Sinorhizobium meliloti: one gene and its partner. The protein of the gene in region 1 interacts with the protein of each later gene in a pairwise test. Links are inferred from orthologs where the notes say so. Each region holds a gene or a part of one and is shown in the gene's direction. Other genes may lie near its edges.

What was found. Proteins that work in one complex are often made in the same cells at the same time.
Region 2: the proteins of JOH52_RS04600 (region 1) and JOH52_RS08440 interact in binary tests that used the Escherichia coli proteins (3 or more experiments, as listed by UniProt). The link is inferred for Sinorhizobium meliloti from one-to-one orthologs.

The regions. Positions count from the first base shown.
Region 1 is NZ_JAGIOS010000001.1:958,831-966,165, forward strand. Bases 154-3,005 are described here. They hold JOH52_RS04600 (Gfo/Idh/MocA family protein), read left to right. Parts: upstream 154-940; coding sequence 941-2,071; downstream 2,072-3,005. Other genes in these bases: JOH52_RS04595 (class II glutamine amidotransferase), read right to left, coding at 154-689; JOH52_RS04605 (MurR/RpiR family transcriptional regulator), read left to right, coding at 2,381-3,005. In the rest of the region: more of JOH52_RS04595, read right to left, coding at 1-153; more of JOH52_RS04605, read left to right, coding at 3,006-3,235; JOH52_RS04610 (bifunctional 5-dehydro-2-deoxygluconokinase/5-dehydro-2-deoxyphosphogluconate aldolase), read left to right, coding at 3,355-5,307; iolD (3D-(3,5/4)-trihydroxycyclohexane-1,2-dione acylhydrolase (decyclizing)), read left to right, coding at 5,357-7,210. UniProt on the Escherichia coli protein: Hydratase involved in the degradation of sialic acids. Catalyzes the reversible conversion of the dehydrated form of N-acetylneuraminate (Neu5Ac), 2,7-anhydro-N-acetylneuraminate (2,7-AN), to Neu5Ac.
Region 2 is NZ_JAGIOS010000001.1:1,805,371-1,813,044, forward strand. Bases 1,995-4,841 are described here. They hold JOH52_RS08440 (methionine ABC transporter ATP-binding protein), read left to right. Parts: upstream 1,995-2,803; coding sequence 2,804-3,880; downstream 3,881-4,841. Other genes in these bases: JOH52_RS08435 (GH1 family beta-glucosidase), read left to right, coding at 1,995-2,466; JOH52_RS08445 (methionine ABC transporter permease), read left to right, coding at 3,870-4,535; JOH52_RS08450 (MetQ/NlpA family ABC transporter substrate-binding protein), read left to right, coding at 4,574-4,841. Also shown: JOH52_RS08430 (Gfo/Idh/MocA family protein), read left to right, coding at 1-833; more of JOH52_RS08435, read left to right, coding at 1,090-1,994; more of JOH52_RS08450, read left to right, coding at 4,842-5,350; oxygen-dependent tRNA uridine(34) hydroxylase TrhO, read right to left, coding at 6,545-7,492; JOH52_RS08465 (CHAD domain-containing protein), read right to left, coding at 7,571-7,674. UniProt on the Escherichia coli protein: Part of the ABC transporter complex MetNIQ involved in methionine import. Responsible for energy coupling to the transport system. It has also been shown to be involved in formyl-L-methionine transport.

The DNA.
Region 1 (7,335 bases):
TCGTCGTTGAGCGGCTCGGAGACGAGGCAATAGCCGCCACTCGACCCCATGGGACCTGCATAGAGCGTGGGAGCTTTCCAATCCGTGGCATAGCGGACCGCATAAAGATCGCGGCCGTCGGAGAAGGCCGCCGTGAAGCGCACGAGTGCCGGGCGTCCCAGGCGTTCGGCAAGCCGCTCGACGAAGGCGAGCGCCTCGGCCACGGCACCGAGGGGATCACGGTCGAGACCGAACTGCAGGGCAAGCAGGAAAAGCAGCTCCGAATCCGTCGTGCCGCTGCGCGCCGAATAGAGCTCGTTGTCGAGCATGGTCTCCATCGGCCGCCGCAAATGCTCGAAATCGCCGATCTGTCCATTATGCATGAAGGACCAGCGGCCGAAGACGAAGGGATGGCAATTGTCGCGGCGCGTGCCGCCGCCGGTGGCCGCGCGCACATGGGCGAGGAACAGCGGCGAGCGAATCTGCCTCGCAATGCTCTTGAGATTGCAGTCGGACCAGGCGGGCAGGATGTCCCGGTAGCGGCCCGGCTCCGGGCGGTCGCCATACCAGGCTATTCCGAAGCCGTCGCCATTGGTCGCCGTTTTCGCCCTGACGGCGCAATGGGATTGCTCGATCAGGGAATGCTTGGGCGACGTCACGAGTTCTTCGAGATAAAGCGGCTCTCCGCGATAGGCTGCCCAACGGCACATGCTCGATCACTCCGATTTCGCCCCACCATATGAAAGCGATTCGTCCACCACCGTCACCAGTGATGTTTCAACGCAACATGGTAAAAATGCGTTAACACATTCTTCCCCAAGCATAGCGGGCCGAGCGGGTACGCTCTGTTCCATCAGGCACGTGGACCAGATTTTCGAACAAATATTCCATATTGACAATTCCCGCGCATTTCATTTCATTTCGCCGAGCACAGACGAGGGCCTGGCCCGGGAGAAACGAGATGAGCGGCAAGCGCAGGCTGGGCATTGGCCTGATCGGGACGGGTTTCATGGGCAAGGCGCATGCCCTTGGCTTCACGATTGCGGCACGAGTCTTCGACCTGCCCTTCGAGCTGGATCTCGTGTCCGTCGCGGACGTGACGCAGGAGGGCGCGGAGGCGGCCCGCGGACGGCTCGGCTTCCGCAAGGCGACCGCCGACTGGCGCGAACTTCTGACCGACCCCGAGATCGACATCATCGACATCACCACGCCGAACCTCCTGCACAAGGAGATGGCGCTCGCTGCGTTTGCCCACGGCAAGCACGTCTATTGCGAAAAGCCGCTGGCACCGACGGTCGCCGACTGCGCCGAGATGGTCGCCGCCGCGGAAAAGGCCGGCGTCGTCACCCAGGTCGGCTTCAACTATCTCAAGAACCCGCTCATTTTTCTCGCGAGCGACATTATCGAAAGCGGCGAGATCGGCGAAATACGGTCGTTTCGCGGCATTCACGCGGAAGATTTCATGGCGGATGAGAGCGTTCCGTGGGGTTGGCGGCTGGACCCGCGCAGCGGCGGCGGTGCGCTCGCCGACATCGGCAGCCACATGATCGCCTGCATGCGCCATCTCGTCGGGCCGATCCGGTCCGTGCTGGCAGAGACCGTCATCCACATTCCGCAGCGCCCTGTCGCGCGCGGCGCCACAGCGACCCGGACGGTCGAGGTCGACGACGTCACGCGGGCCTTCGTCCGTTTCGAGAGCGGCGCGAGCGGAAGCTTCGAAGCGAGCTGGATCGCGACCGGCCGCAAGATGCAGCACGATTTCGAGATTTACGGCTCCAAGGGAAGCATCGTCTTCACTCAGGAGCGCCTGAACGAGATCAGGGTCTACTACGCCGGCGACGACATCAGGAGCCGCGGCTTCCGTACGATCTGGGCGGGACCGGAGCATCCGCCCTACGGAGCCTTCTGCGTGGCACCGGGCCACCAGATCGGCTTCAACGAGCTGAAGGCGATCGAGGCCAACGAGTTCCTGGAAGCGATCGCCAAAGGCAGCAAAACCTCGACCGATTTCCGAGAGGGCTACGAAGTGCAGAAGGTCCTTTCCGCGACCTATCACTCCGCGAGGACGAACGAGTGGGTGGAGATTGGCTGACACGATCTGGTCGCGCGGGCACGCCCCTCATCCGGCCTGCCGGCCACCTTCTCCCCGCAAGCGGGGAGAAGGGACATGCCCGATGGTTCGCGGGCGGTCATGGTGGCGAAGGTGGCGCCGCGCGTTTCCTTCGCCCCGCCTGCGGGGAGAAGGTGGCCGGCAGGCCGGATGAGGGGCAGGCTGAGGCGATGCGGGCCTGCGAACTTCGCCTGGGATAAGGAAGCCAAAATGGAACATCCGTTCTATCGCTGCAATGGCTAGTCGATTAGACTGAGGCAAACGACAAGAGCGAGCCCGGAGGCCCGAACGATGCCCACGCCTGAAACGATTGCCGATGTCCCGCAGGATTTCGAAACGCTGAAGGCGGTCATCCTCGAGCGCAAGGCGCAGCTGCCGAAGCGGCTGAAACAGGTGGCGGCCTACTCGCTCGACAATCCGGACGAGATCGCCTTCGGGACTGCGGCGAGCATTGCGACTTCGGCCGACGTCCAGCCCTCCACGCTCGTGCGTTTCGCCCAGCACTTCGGCTTCGAAGGCTTTTCGAGCCTGCAGCAGATTTTTCGCGCACGCCTGCGGGAGCGCACGCCCGGCTACGAGGAACGGCTGAAGGCGCTGCGCCAGAACGATCACAGCAGGCTCGAAAGCGGATCGATCTTCAACGGCTTCGTCGCGGCCGCCCATCGCTCGCTCGACAATATCGCGACCTCGGTCGATCCGGAGGCGTTCGAGCGCGCCGTGGGCATTCTCGCCAAGGCGAACACGATCTACCTCATCGCCAAGCGGCGCTCCTATCCGATCTCCAGCTATATGGCCTACGCTTTCGGCAAGCTGAAGGTGAAGTACCAGCATGTCGGAACGGCCGCCGGAATCGACGAGGACATGCTGGCCATGGCGACGAAGGAGGATGCCGCCTTCGCCGTAAGCTTCTCGCCCTACGCGTCGGAAAGCGCCAGCCAGGCGCGCTTGCTCGCCAACCGCAAGGTACCCGTGGTCTCGCTGACCGACTCCGCCTTCTCGCCGCTCGCCGAATCCTCCAGGGTCTGGTTCGAACTGGTCGAGGCCGATCATGCCGGCTTCCGTTCGCTCTCCGCCAGCATGGCCTTCGCCATGGCGCTGACCGTCGCAATCGCCGAGAAACGGCGTCGCCTCGCCGAGGGCGAGTGAAGCAATATAGAATGGAAATTCCATATTGACGAAACAACGGAATTTATGTTTCATATGCTCGTCACCCATGGCATAGGCATATTTGTCGGCGCCGGTCCGGCGTCCGCGGGGAGGAAGCAGTGAGCCAGATTCCATCGGCCCAAGTTCCATCAGGTGCGGGTGCCAAGCCCCTCGACCTCATCACGATCGGCAGAGCTTCGGTCGACCTCTACGGACAGCAGATCGGCACGCGGCTCGAGGACGTGGCGAGCTTCGCCAAATCGGTCGGCGGCTGCCCCTGCAACATTTCCGTGGGCACAGCGCGCCTCGGCCTGAAATCGGCGCTACTGACACGCGTCGGCGACGAACAGATGGGCCGCTTCATCCGCGAGCAGCTTCAGCGCGAAGGCGTCGAGACGCGCGGCATCGTCACCGACCCGGAGCGGCTGACCGCACTTGCGATCCTCTCCGTCGAGAACGACAAATCCTTCCCGCTCCTTTTCTATCGCGACAATTGCGCCGACAACGCGCTTTGTGAGGACGATATTTCCGAGGATTTCATCCGTTCCGCGCGCGCGGTCCTCGTCACCGGCACGCATTTCGCCAAGCCGAATGCGGACGCCGCCCAGCGCAAGGCGATAAGGATCGCCAAGGAAAGCGGCGCCAGGATCGTCTTCGACATCGATTACCGCCCTAATCTATGGGGTCTTGCGGGCCACGATGCGGGCGAGAGCCGCTACATCGCCTCGGACCGCGTTTCGGCGCATCTGAAGACCGTGCTCGGCGATTGCGACCTGATCGTCGGCACCGAGGAAGAGGTGCTGATCGCCTCGGGCGAAAGCGACCTCCTCGCGGCGCTCAAGACCATCCGCTCGCTCTCCAAAGCCACGATCGTGCTCAAACGCGGGCCGATGGGCTGCATCGTCTATGATGGACCGATCTCGGACGATCTCGAAGACGGTATCGTCGGCAAGGGTTTTCCAATCGAGGTCTATAACGTTCTCGGCGCCGGCGACGCCTTCATGTCGGGCTTTCTGCGCGGCTGGCTCACCGGCGAGCCGCACGCGACTTCCGCCACCTGGGCCAACGCCTGTGGCGCCTTCGCGGTTTCGCGCCTGCTCTGCGCACCGGAAATCCCGACCTGGACCGAACTGCAATATTTCCTCGAACACGGCAGCAAGGAGAAGGCGCTGCGCAAGGACGAGGCGATCAACCACGTGCACTGGGCGACGACGCGCCGGCGCGACATCCCGCTCCTGATGGCGCTCGCCGTCGACCATCGCAGTCAGCTCGAGGACATTGCCGAGGGAAATCCCGAACTGCTCTCGCGCATCCCGGCCTTCAAGGTGCTCGCCGTCAAGGCGGCGGCAGAGGTGGCTCAAGGCCGCTCCGGCTTCGGCATGCTGATCGACGACAAATACGGCCGCGATGCGCTCTATGCCGCCGGTGCCCATCGCGACTTCTGGATCGGCAAGCCGATCGAGCTTCCGGGCTCGCGGCCGCTCACCTTCGAATTCAGCCAGGACCTCGGCAGCCGCCTTGTCGACTGGCCGGTCGACCATTGCATCAAGGTGCTTTCCTTCTACCATCCCGACGATCCGGCCGAACTCAAGGCCGCTCAGGTCGCAAAGTTGCGTTCGGCCTTCGAGGCGGCGCGCAAGGTCGGGCGCGAGATCCTGATCGAGATTATCGCCGGCAAGCACGGAAAACTCGACGACCGGACCATTCCGCGGGCGCTGGAGGAGCTCTATGATGCCGGCCTGAAGCCGGACTGGTGGAAGCTCGAGCCGCAAGCGAGCCGCGCCGCCTGGGCTGCGATCGACGCCGTGATCGAGACGCGCGATCCGCTTTGCCGGGGCGTGGTGCTCCTCGGCCTGGAAGCACCCTACGAGGTGCTGAAGGACGGATTCGCCGCCGCCAGAACGTCGAAGACGGTCAAGGGATTTGCCGTCGGCCGGACGATCTTCGCCGACGCCGCCAAGGCCTGGCTCGCCGGCAGGATGACCGACGAGCAGGCAGTCTCCGACATGGCGGCGAAGTTCAAGGCGCTCGTCGATCTCTGGCTGCAATTGGGTGAGACCAAGGCGGCGTAGCGGTCAAATGAAAAGGCGGCGCAAGGATGCGGCCGCGAGGAGGAAACAAATGAGCCAGAAAACCGTGCGCCTGACCATGGCACAGGCCGTGGCGCGGTTCCTGACCCGGCAGATGACGATCATCGACGGCGAGCGCGTGCCGATCTTCGGCGGCGTCTTCGCCATCTTCGGCCATGGCAACGTCGCCGGCGTCGGCGAAGCGCTTTACGGCGTTCGCGAAACGCTCCCGACCTACCGTGCCCAGAACGAACAGGGAATGGCGAATGCGGCGATCGCCTTCGCCAAGGCGAGCTTCCGCCGCCGCTTCATGGCCTGCACCACCTCGATCGGCCCGGGCGCGCTCAACATGGTGACCTCGGCCGCGCTGGCGCATGTCAACCGGCTGCCGGTCCTGCTCCTTCCCGGCGACGTCTTCGCCAACCGCAGGCCCGATCCGGTGCTGCAGCAGGTGGAGAGTTTCGGGGACGGCACGATCTCGGCGAATGACTGCTTCAAGCCCGTCTCGCGCTATTTCGATCGCATCACCCGGCCCGAGCAGATCATCCCGGCGCTTCGCCGCGCCATGCAGGTGCTGACGGATCCTGCCGATTGCGGCCCGGTGACGCTATCGCTCTGCCAGGACGTGCAGGCGGAAGCCTATGACTATCCGGAATCCTTCTTCGACGAGAAGGTCTGGGTGCCGCGTCGAATCGAGCCTGATCTCGACGAGCTGGCATCGGCAATCGAGGCGCTCAGATCCGCGAAGAAGCCGATCATCATCGCCGGCGGCGGCGTGCTTTATTCGGAAGCGAGCGCCGAACTTGCCGCCTTCGCCGAGAAACACGGCATTCCGGTCGTCGAGACGCAGGCCGGCAAGTCCGCTCTGCCGCATTCGCATCCGCTGAATATGGGTTCCGTCGGCGTCACCGGCACGTCCGCCTCCAACGCATTGGCGGAAGAGGCCGATGTGGTGCTTGCCGTCGGCTCACGGCTGCAGGATTTCACCACCGGTTCCTGGGCGCTCTTCAAAAACGAGGCGCTGAAGATCATCGGCCTCAATGTCCAGGCCTTCGACGCCGGCAAGCACGAGGGACAGCCGCTGATTTCCGACGCGCGGGCCGGCCTCAACCGCATCTCCGGCGGACTCGGCAGCTACAAGGCCGATAGTGCCTGGACCGAGAGGGCAAAAGCGGGCAAGGCCGAATGGCTTGCTGCGGCCGAGAGGGCGACCGCCACCACCAATGCGGCGCTTCCCTCCGATGCCCAGGTCATCGGCGCCGTCCAGCGCGCCCGCGGCGGCAGAAAAACGACGCTCGTCTGCGCCGCCGGGGGGCTTCCGGGCGAGCTGCACAAACTGTGGCAGGCCGAAGAGCCAGGCGGCTATCACATGGAATACGGCTTTTCGACCATGGGCTACGAAGTCGCCGGCGGCCTGGGCGTGAAGCTTGCCAAGCCCGATAGCGACGTGATCGTCATGGTGGGCGACGGCAGCTACATGATGCTGAACTCGGAGATCGCCTCTTCGATCATGCTCGGCGCCAAATTCACCGTCGTGCTGCTCGACAATGCCGGCTATGGCTGCATCAACCGGCTGCAGATGGGAACGGGCGGCGCCAATTTCAACAATCTGTTGAAGGACACGCATCATGTGGAGCTGCCTCAGATCGACTTCGCCGCGCACGCCGCCGCCATGGGCGCCGTGACCCGCAAGGTCGGCTCGATCCCCGAGCTCGAAGCTGCGCTCGCGGAGACCGCCGACGAGGTGCGCACGACCGTCATCGTCATCGATACCGATCCGCTGATCACAACGGAGGCCGGCGGGCACTGGTGGGACGTCGCGGTGCCGGAGGTTTCCGACCGCGATCAGGTGAAGGCCGCCCGCGAAGGCTACGAAAAGGCCCTCCAGGCGCAGCGGTTTGGTTGACATTGGAATCCGGCCAGCGGCCCCTCTCCTCGGGTGTACCCGAGGACTAGTCCTCGGGAGTCCCTTCTCCCCGCACAGCGGGGGAAGGTGGCGGCAGCCGGATGAGGGGCATATCGGCACGCAAC
Region 2 (7,674 bases), 850 kb from region 1 along the record:
AGCCGCTGACGTCGACGCTCGCCGACGCGAAGAAGCTCAAGAAGGCGGCCGACGAAAGCGATGCGCTCTTCGTGCTGACGCACAACTACACCGGCTATCCGATGGTGCGCCAGGCGCGCGAAATGATTGAGAATGGCGACATCGGCGCCGTCCGCCTCGTGCAGATGGAATATCCGCAGGACTGGCTGACCGAGAATATCGAGCAGTCCGGTCAGAAGCAGGCCGCCTGGCGCACCGACCCGGCGCGCTCCGGCGCCGGCGGCTCGACCGGCGACATCGGCACGCATGCCTATAATCTCGGCTGCTTCGTTTCCGGCCTCGAGCTCGAGGAGCTCGCCGCCGATCTCGACAGCTTCGTTGGCGGGCGGCAGCTCGACGACAATGCACATGTGCTGATGCGCTTCAGGGAAAAGGACGGAACGCGCGCCAAGGGCATGCTCTGGTGCAGCCAGGTGGCACCCGGCCACGAGAACGGCCTGATGGTGCGCGTCTACGGTACCAAGGGCGGTCTCGAATGGACGCAGAAGGATCCGAATTACCTCTGGTACACGCCCTTCGGCGAGCCGAAGCGTCTGCTGACGCGCGCTGGCGCAGGAGCTTCGCCGGCGGCGGCACGCGTATCGCGCATTCCGTCCGGCCACCCCGAGGGCTACCTCGAAGGCTTCGCCAATATCTATTCGGAAGCGGCGCGGGCGATCTACGCCAAGCGCAACGGCGGGAAGGCGGATCCTTCTGTCATCTATCCGACGATAGACGATGGCATGAGGGGCATGACCTTCGTCGATGCCTGCGTGCGTTCCTCGGAACGCAACGGCGCCTGGATCAAGGTCTGAGCCTTGCAAGCCGGAGCATTTCCGCGATTCGGTGAAAAGTGGAAATGTTCCAGAGCGGGATGTATTTACGTCGACCCGACCTAAAAACATCGTGATCTAGGGAAGGGCGGGAACACCTCGCCCTTTTTCATTGACATTTGCCACCGCGGCCTTAGGCCACGTCCTCAGACGAGGGCGAGACCTCCCATGGTCCGCCTTACCATTGAATCGAACGCAGCCATGCCTTCGGTCCGGCTGCGCAGACGATGAGGCCTGAATGATGATCGAAGCCAAGAAACTCGCAGCGCGCTTTCCCGGCGACTTTGTCTTCGGCGTTGCAACCGCATCCTTCCAGATCGAGGGAGCCAGCAAGGCGGATGGTCGCAAAGCCTCCATCTGGGACGCCTTCTCCAATATGCCGGGGCGCGTTTACGGGCGCCACAACGGCGACGTCGCCTGCGACCATTACAACCGGCTGGAGCAGGACCTGGACCTCATCAAGAGCCTCGGCGTCGAGGCCTACCGCTTCTCGATCGCCTGGCCGCGGATCGTGCCGGAGGGCACGGGGCCGATCAACGAGAAGGGGCTCGACTTTTACGACCGCCTTGTCGACGGACTGAAGGCGCGCGGCATCAAGGCCTTTGCGACCCTCTATCACTGGGACCTGCCGCTGGCGCTGATGGGCGACGGCGGCTGGACGGCACGCACGACCGCCTATGCATACCAGCGTTACGCCAAGACCGTGATCGCGCGTCTGGGGGATCGTCTCGACGCGGTCGCGACCTTCAACGAACCGTGGTGTTCCGTCTGGCTCGGCCATCTCTACGGTGTCCATGCACCGGGCGAGCGCAACATGGATGCAGCACTTGCCGCACTGCACTTCACCAATCTCGCCCACGGGTTGGGGGTCGCGGCGATCCGCTCGGAACGGCCGGAACTGCCGGTCGGCATCGTCATCAATGCCCATTCGGTCTATCCCGGCAGCAACAGCGCCGAGGACAAGGCCGCGGCGGAGCGCGCCTTCGATTTCCACAACGGCGTCTTCTTCGATCCGATCTTCAAGGGCGAGTATCCGGAGGATTTCCTCTCCGCGCTCGGCGAACGCATGCCGGCGATCGAGGACGGCGACATGGCAACGATCGCCCAGCCGCTCGATTGGTGGGGGCTCAACTATTATACGCCGATGCGGGTTTCGGCAGACCCCGCGAAAGGCGCCGAATATCCGGCGACCGTCAATGCGAAACCTGTCAGCAACGTGAAGACCGATATTGGCTGGGAAGTCTATGCGCCGGCTTTGGGCAGCCTGGTGGAGACGCTCAATGCGCGCTACAGGCTCCCCGACTGCTACATCACCGAGAATGGCGCCTGTTACAACATGGGCGTCGAGAACGGTACCGTCGACGATCAGCCTCGGCTCGACTACATCTCAGACCACCTCGCCGTCACCGCCGATCTCATCGCCAAGGGTTATCCGATGCGGGGCTATTTCGCCTGGAGCCTGATGGATAACTTCGAATGGGCCGAGGGCTACCGGATGCGCTTCGGCATCGTTCACGTCGATTACGAGACACAGGTCCGCACGATCAAGAAAAGCGGTCGCTGGTATAAGGACCTGGCGGAACGGTTTCCAAGCGGCAACCACAAGCCGGGATGATGCCGGAGCGAGCGGACGGCGGTTCTGCACAAAAAGAGTAGACTTTTGCGTCGCGCCCTGGGGCTCCGGAAAAACGTACCTGTAAAAGGGCGCGCCCGCGCGCCATAAGAACCACATGCTCCTTGGCATGGCAGTCATGCCGAGGAGGCGTTGAACTGACCGGTTGGCCGATGATAGAGAGTTGCTCCACGTTTCGAATGCGTTGTCGAATGTCCGTCTGACGAGGCGACGTTTTTTCCGTGCCGGCCCTATTTAGCAAGGGACCGGAGTTTCGAACATCCGAGAGCATCATGTATCCTCCTATCGTTTTGATCCCTCCTGCGGGGGCGACCGGACAATGACCCTTCCTCGATCCGAGATATCGGCCGGTGATGCGGTCGTCTTCGACGCCGTGTCCAAGCGCTTTCCGGCCTCCGGCGGAAATACGGCCTTCACTGCGCTCGACAATGTCAGCCTGGCGGTCGCTCGCGGCTCGATCACCGGTATCATCGGTCGTTCCGGCGCCGGCAAATCGACACTGATCCGGCTGGTCAACGGCCTCGAAAAGCCTTCAAGCGGCAAGGTGTTCGTCGATGGCGTCGATGTGGGTGCGCTGGACGAGGCGGGCCTGCGCGATCTCCGCCGCTCCGTCGGCATGATCTTCCAGCATTTCAACCTGCTTTCCTCGCGCACCGTTTTCGGCAATGTCGCGCTGCCGCTCGAAATCGCCGGCATGGATCGGCGCGCGATCGAGCAGCGTGTGCGCCCGCTTCTCGAACTCGTCGGTCTTGCCGACAAGCACGGGCGCTACCCGGCGGAACTTTCCGGCGGCCAGAAGCAGCGCATCGGCATCGCCCGGGCGCTTGCGACCGAACCCAAGCTGTTGCTCTCGGACGAGGCGACCTCGGCGCTCGACCCGGAAACGACGCAGTCGATCCTGGAACTGCTGAGACGGATCAATGCGGAACTGGGCCTTACCGTTCTGCTCATCACCCACGAGATGGAAGTCGTGAAAGCGGTTACCTCCGACGTGGCGGTGATCGACAAGGGCGAGATCGTGGAGCGAGGGCACACTTTCGATGTCTTCACGCATTCCAGGCACGAGACGACGCGGGCGCTCCTTTCCGGTCTGGCGGGTTCGAAACTGCCGGAAGCCGTTGCCAGAGGCCTGAAGCCGGCGGCAGCAAGCGGCGATCGCGTCGTGGTGCGCCTCACCTTCTTCGGGGCAGCGGCGGAGCGCCCGCTGATCTCGCAGCTCATCCAGTCCGTCGGCGCCGAGGTCAACATCATCGCCGGCACGATCGACGAGATCGGCGGCAAGCCCTATGGCTCGCTCGTCGTCGCCTATGGCGCCGATGCCGAAACCTCGGGCAAGGCGGAGCGCTTCTTCACCGAGAACGGACTGGTCACGGAGGTGCTCGGCTATGTCGCCTGATCTTCTGCTTCGCATAGGCAGCGCAACGCTCGACACGATGTACATGGTGGCGATCGCCGGCCTCGTGGGCTCGCTGATCGGGCTGCCGATCGGCATCTTCCTGGCGACCAGCGGCAAGGGCGAGCTGTTTCCCGCGCCCAATGTCAACCGCGCCGTGGGACTTGTGGTGAACGCGACGCGGTCGACGCCCTTCATCATTCTCGTCGTCGCGATCATTCCGTTGACGCGCCTCATCACCGGCACCTCCATCGGCACCAAAGCGGCGATCGTTCCTTTGACGATTGCGACCATTCCGTTCGTCGCCCGCCTTGTCGAGGCGGCGATCCGCGACGTCGACAAGGGGCTGATCGAGGCGGCGCGCGCCATGGGCGCCACCCCGATGCAGATCGTCTTCAAGGTCCTGCTCGCCGAATCACGGCCGGCGCTGACGCTGGCGCTCACCATGACGATCGTCAGCCTCATCGGCTATTCGGCGATGGTCGGCGCCGTCGGCGGCGGCGGTCTCGGCGACCTGGGCATCCGCTACGGCTACCAGCGCTTCATGCCGGACGTGATGCTCGTCGTGGTCGTCGTGCTCATCGTGCTCGTACAGCTCGTCCAGAGCGCCGGCGACCGGATGGCGCGGCGCTTCGACAAGCGCAGCCGCAAGACCTGATCCTTTCCAAGACACCAAACAGCAACAAGGAGACATCCATGAAAAAGTTGATTCTCGCGGCGGCCTTCGCCGTCCTGGCTGCCGGCACGGCGCTCGCTGAGACCATCAAGGTCGGCGTCACCCCGGGCGAGCATGCCGAGATCATGGAGAAGGTGAAGGAAGTCGCCGCCCCCAAGGGCCTCGACATAGAGATCCTCGAATTCTCCGACTACGTGGTTCCCAACCAGGCGCTCGCCGACGGCGACCTCAATGCCAATTCCTTCCAGCACCAGCCCTATCTCGACAACCAGATCGCCGATCGTGGCTTCGACATCGTCAGCGTGGGCCTGACCATCACCACGCCGATGGGCGTCTATTCGAGCAAGGTTAAGAGCCTCGATGAGCTGGAGGACGGCGCGACGATCGCCATTCCGAACGACCCCACCAATGGCGGCCGCGCGCTCCTGGTTCTCGCATCGAAGGGCCTCATCAAGGTCAATCCGGATGCCGGGCTCAAGGTCACCCCGGCCGACGTGACGGAAAATCCGAAGAACATCGAGTTCGCCGAGCTCGACGCGGCCCAGCTGCCGCGCTCGCTGGCCGATGTCGACGCGGCCGTGATCAACACCAATTACGCGCTCGAGGCCGATCTTCACCCGAAGGAAGACGCCATCGCCATCGAAAGCGAGAAGTCTCCTTATGCCAACGTCATTGCGGTGCGTAGCGCAGACAAGGATGCGCCCTGGGTGAAGACGCTCGTCGAATCCTACCACGACGACAAGGTCAAGGCCTTCATCGTGGAGCACTTCAAGGGTGCGCTCATCCCGAGCTGGTGAGCGGCGTTTGCCCCCTCTCCTCGGGTCTAACCCGAGGACTAACCCTCTCCCCGCGGGCGGCCACGGCATGCCCCTCAACCGGCAGGCGGTTGAGGGGCATCGACCGGGTGAATCCGGTTAGACTGAACCAAGCAAAGCTCTAGAGCGGGATGCATTTAGGCGGAATCGGAAAGGGGATTCCTTTTTCTGCGCAAATCAGATTCACCATTCAGGCCGGTGAAGGAGGCCGGCCTTTATGGCGAGACCTTTTTCGAATGATCTTCGGGAACGCGTTGTCGATGCGGTGACGGGCGAGGGCCTATCGTGCCGGGCAGCGGCCAAGCGCTTCGGCATCGGCATCAGCACCGCGATCGATTGGGTGCGGCGGTTTCGCGAGACGGGCAGCGCCGCACCCGGCCAGATGGGTGGGCACAAGCCCCGCAAGCTTTCCGGTCCGCACCGGGCTTGGCTGCTTTGCCGCTGCCGCGAGCGCGACTTCACGCTGCACGGACTTGTCGCCGAGTTGAGCGAGCGCGGCCTGAAGGTGGATTATCGCGCCGTCTGGACCTTCGTGCACGAAGAGGGGTTGAGTTATAAAAAAAGACGCTGGTCGCCAGCGAACGGGAGCGGCCCGACGTCGCCCGCCACCGGGCACGATGGCTGAAGCACTGCCCCGGAATTGATCCCGCCCGCCTCGTTTTCATCGATGAGACCTGGACGAAGACGAACATGGCGCCGCTGCGGGGCTGGGCGCCTCGCGGCGAACGACTGGTGGGCTACGCCCCCTTCGGCCATTGGAACACCATGACCTTTGTCGCCGCACTCAGGGCCGACCGCGTCAGCGCTCCCTTTATCCTCGATGGCCCGATCAATGGCGAACGCTTCCGCATCTATGTCCAGCAAGTTCTGGTGCCGGAACTCAAAGCCGGCGACATCGTCATCCTGGACAATCTCGGCTCCCATAAGGGTCAGGAGATCCGCGCCGCCATCCGTAAGGCCGGCGCCCGCCTGTTCTTTCTGCCGAAATATTCCCCCGATCTCAATCCGATCGAAAAGCTCTTCGCCAAAATCAAGCACTGGTTGCGTGAGGCACAGGCCAGATCACGCGACGCAATCCATGACGAACTGCGCCACATTCTCCAAGCCGTCACCCCACAGGAATGCGCAGCCTACTTCAAAGAGGCGGGATATGAACGGGCTTAAATACATACCGCTCTAGCTTCCGAGGTGCCGCGCGCCGCGCTTCTTCGCAAGCATGATCTGCCTCTGCCTCTGGCGGTAACGCTCGCGATCCTCTTCGGTGCGGGTGTCGTGGCAGTGGATGCAGGAGACGCCTTCCTCGTGAAGGGGCGACTGGAGGTCCTCGGGCGTCAGCGGCTGGCGGCAGGCATGGCAGAGCGTGTGTTCGCCTTCCTGCAGCCCGTGGGTGACGGACACGCGCTCGTCGAAGACGAAGCAGGCGCCTTCCCAGAGGCTCTCTTCCGGCGGTATTTCCTCGAGATATTTGAGAATGCCGCCCTTGAGGTGATAGACCTCCTCGAAGCCCTGTTCCTTCATGAAGGCCGTCGCCTTCTCGCAGCGGATACCGCCGGTGCAGTACATGGCGATCTTCGGCTTGTTGTGCAGGCCGCTATTGTTGCGCACCCACTCGGGAAATTCCCGGAAGGTCTTGGTCTTCGGGTCGACGGCTCCCTGGAAGAGGCCGATGGCCGTTTCGTAGTCGTTGCGCGTGTCGATGACCAGCGTTTCCGGATCGGAGATCAGCGCGTTCCAGTCCTTCGGCTCCACATAGGTGCCGACCACCTTTTTGGGGTCGATGTTCTCGACGCCCATGGTGACGATCTCCTTCTTCAGGCGCACCTTCATGCGCAGGAAGGGCATGGCCGAGGCCCGGCTCTCCTTGTGTACCAGGCCGGCGAATTCCGGCTGCGCGCGGACACAGGCAAGGACCGCCGCAATGCCTTCTTCGGTGCCGGCGATCGTCCCGTTAATGCCCTCATGGGCCAGAAGCAGCGTTCCCTTCACCCCATTGGCATCGCAGATCGCCTGCAGCGGCTCGCGGAAATCGGCGAAGCGCGGAAAGGATACGAAATGGTAGAGGGCGGCCACCAGAAACTGGCCCGGCGTCTCCGGGCGGCGCGATGTCGTGAGCATGTCGGTCATGCGGCACGCAAATACAGGTTTCGGGCGCCAAGTGCAATTGCGGCGAATCACGCCTGAGCGCGGCTTTCAGTAAGTGTTCTACCTTCCGGCTTCGAGCCAGAGCAGTTCGAGGGTTCGGCTCTCCCTCCGCGGCCGGTCGAGAAAGACCGCATCCGCGCGCTTCAAGGCCTCACGCCTCAGCT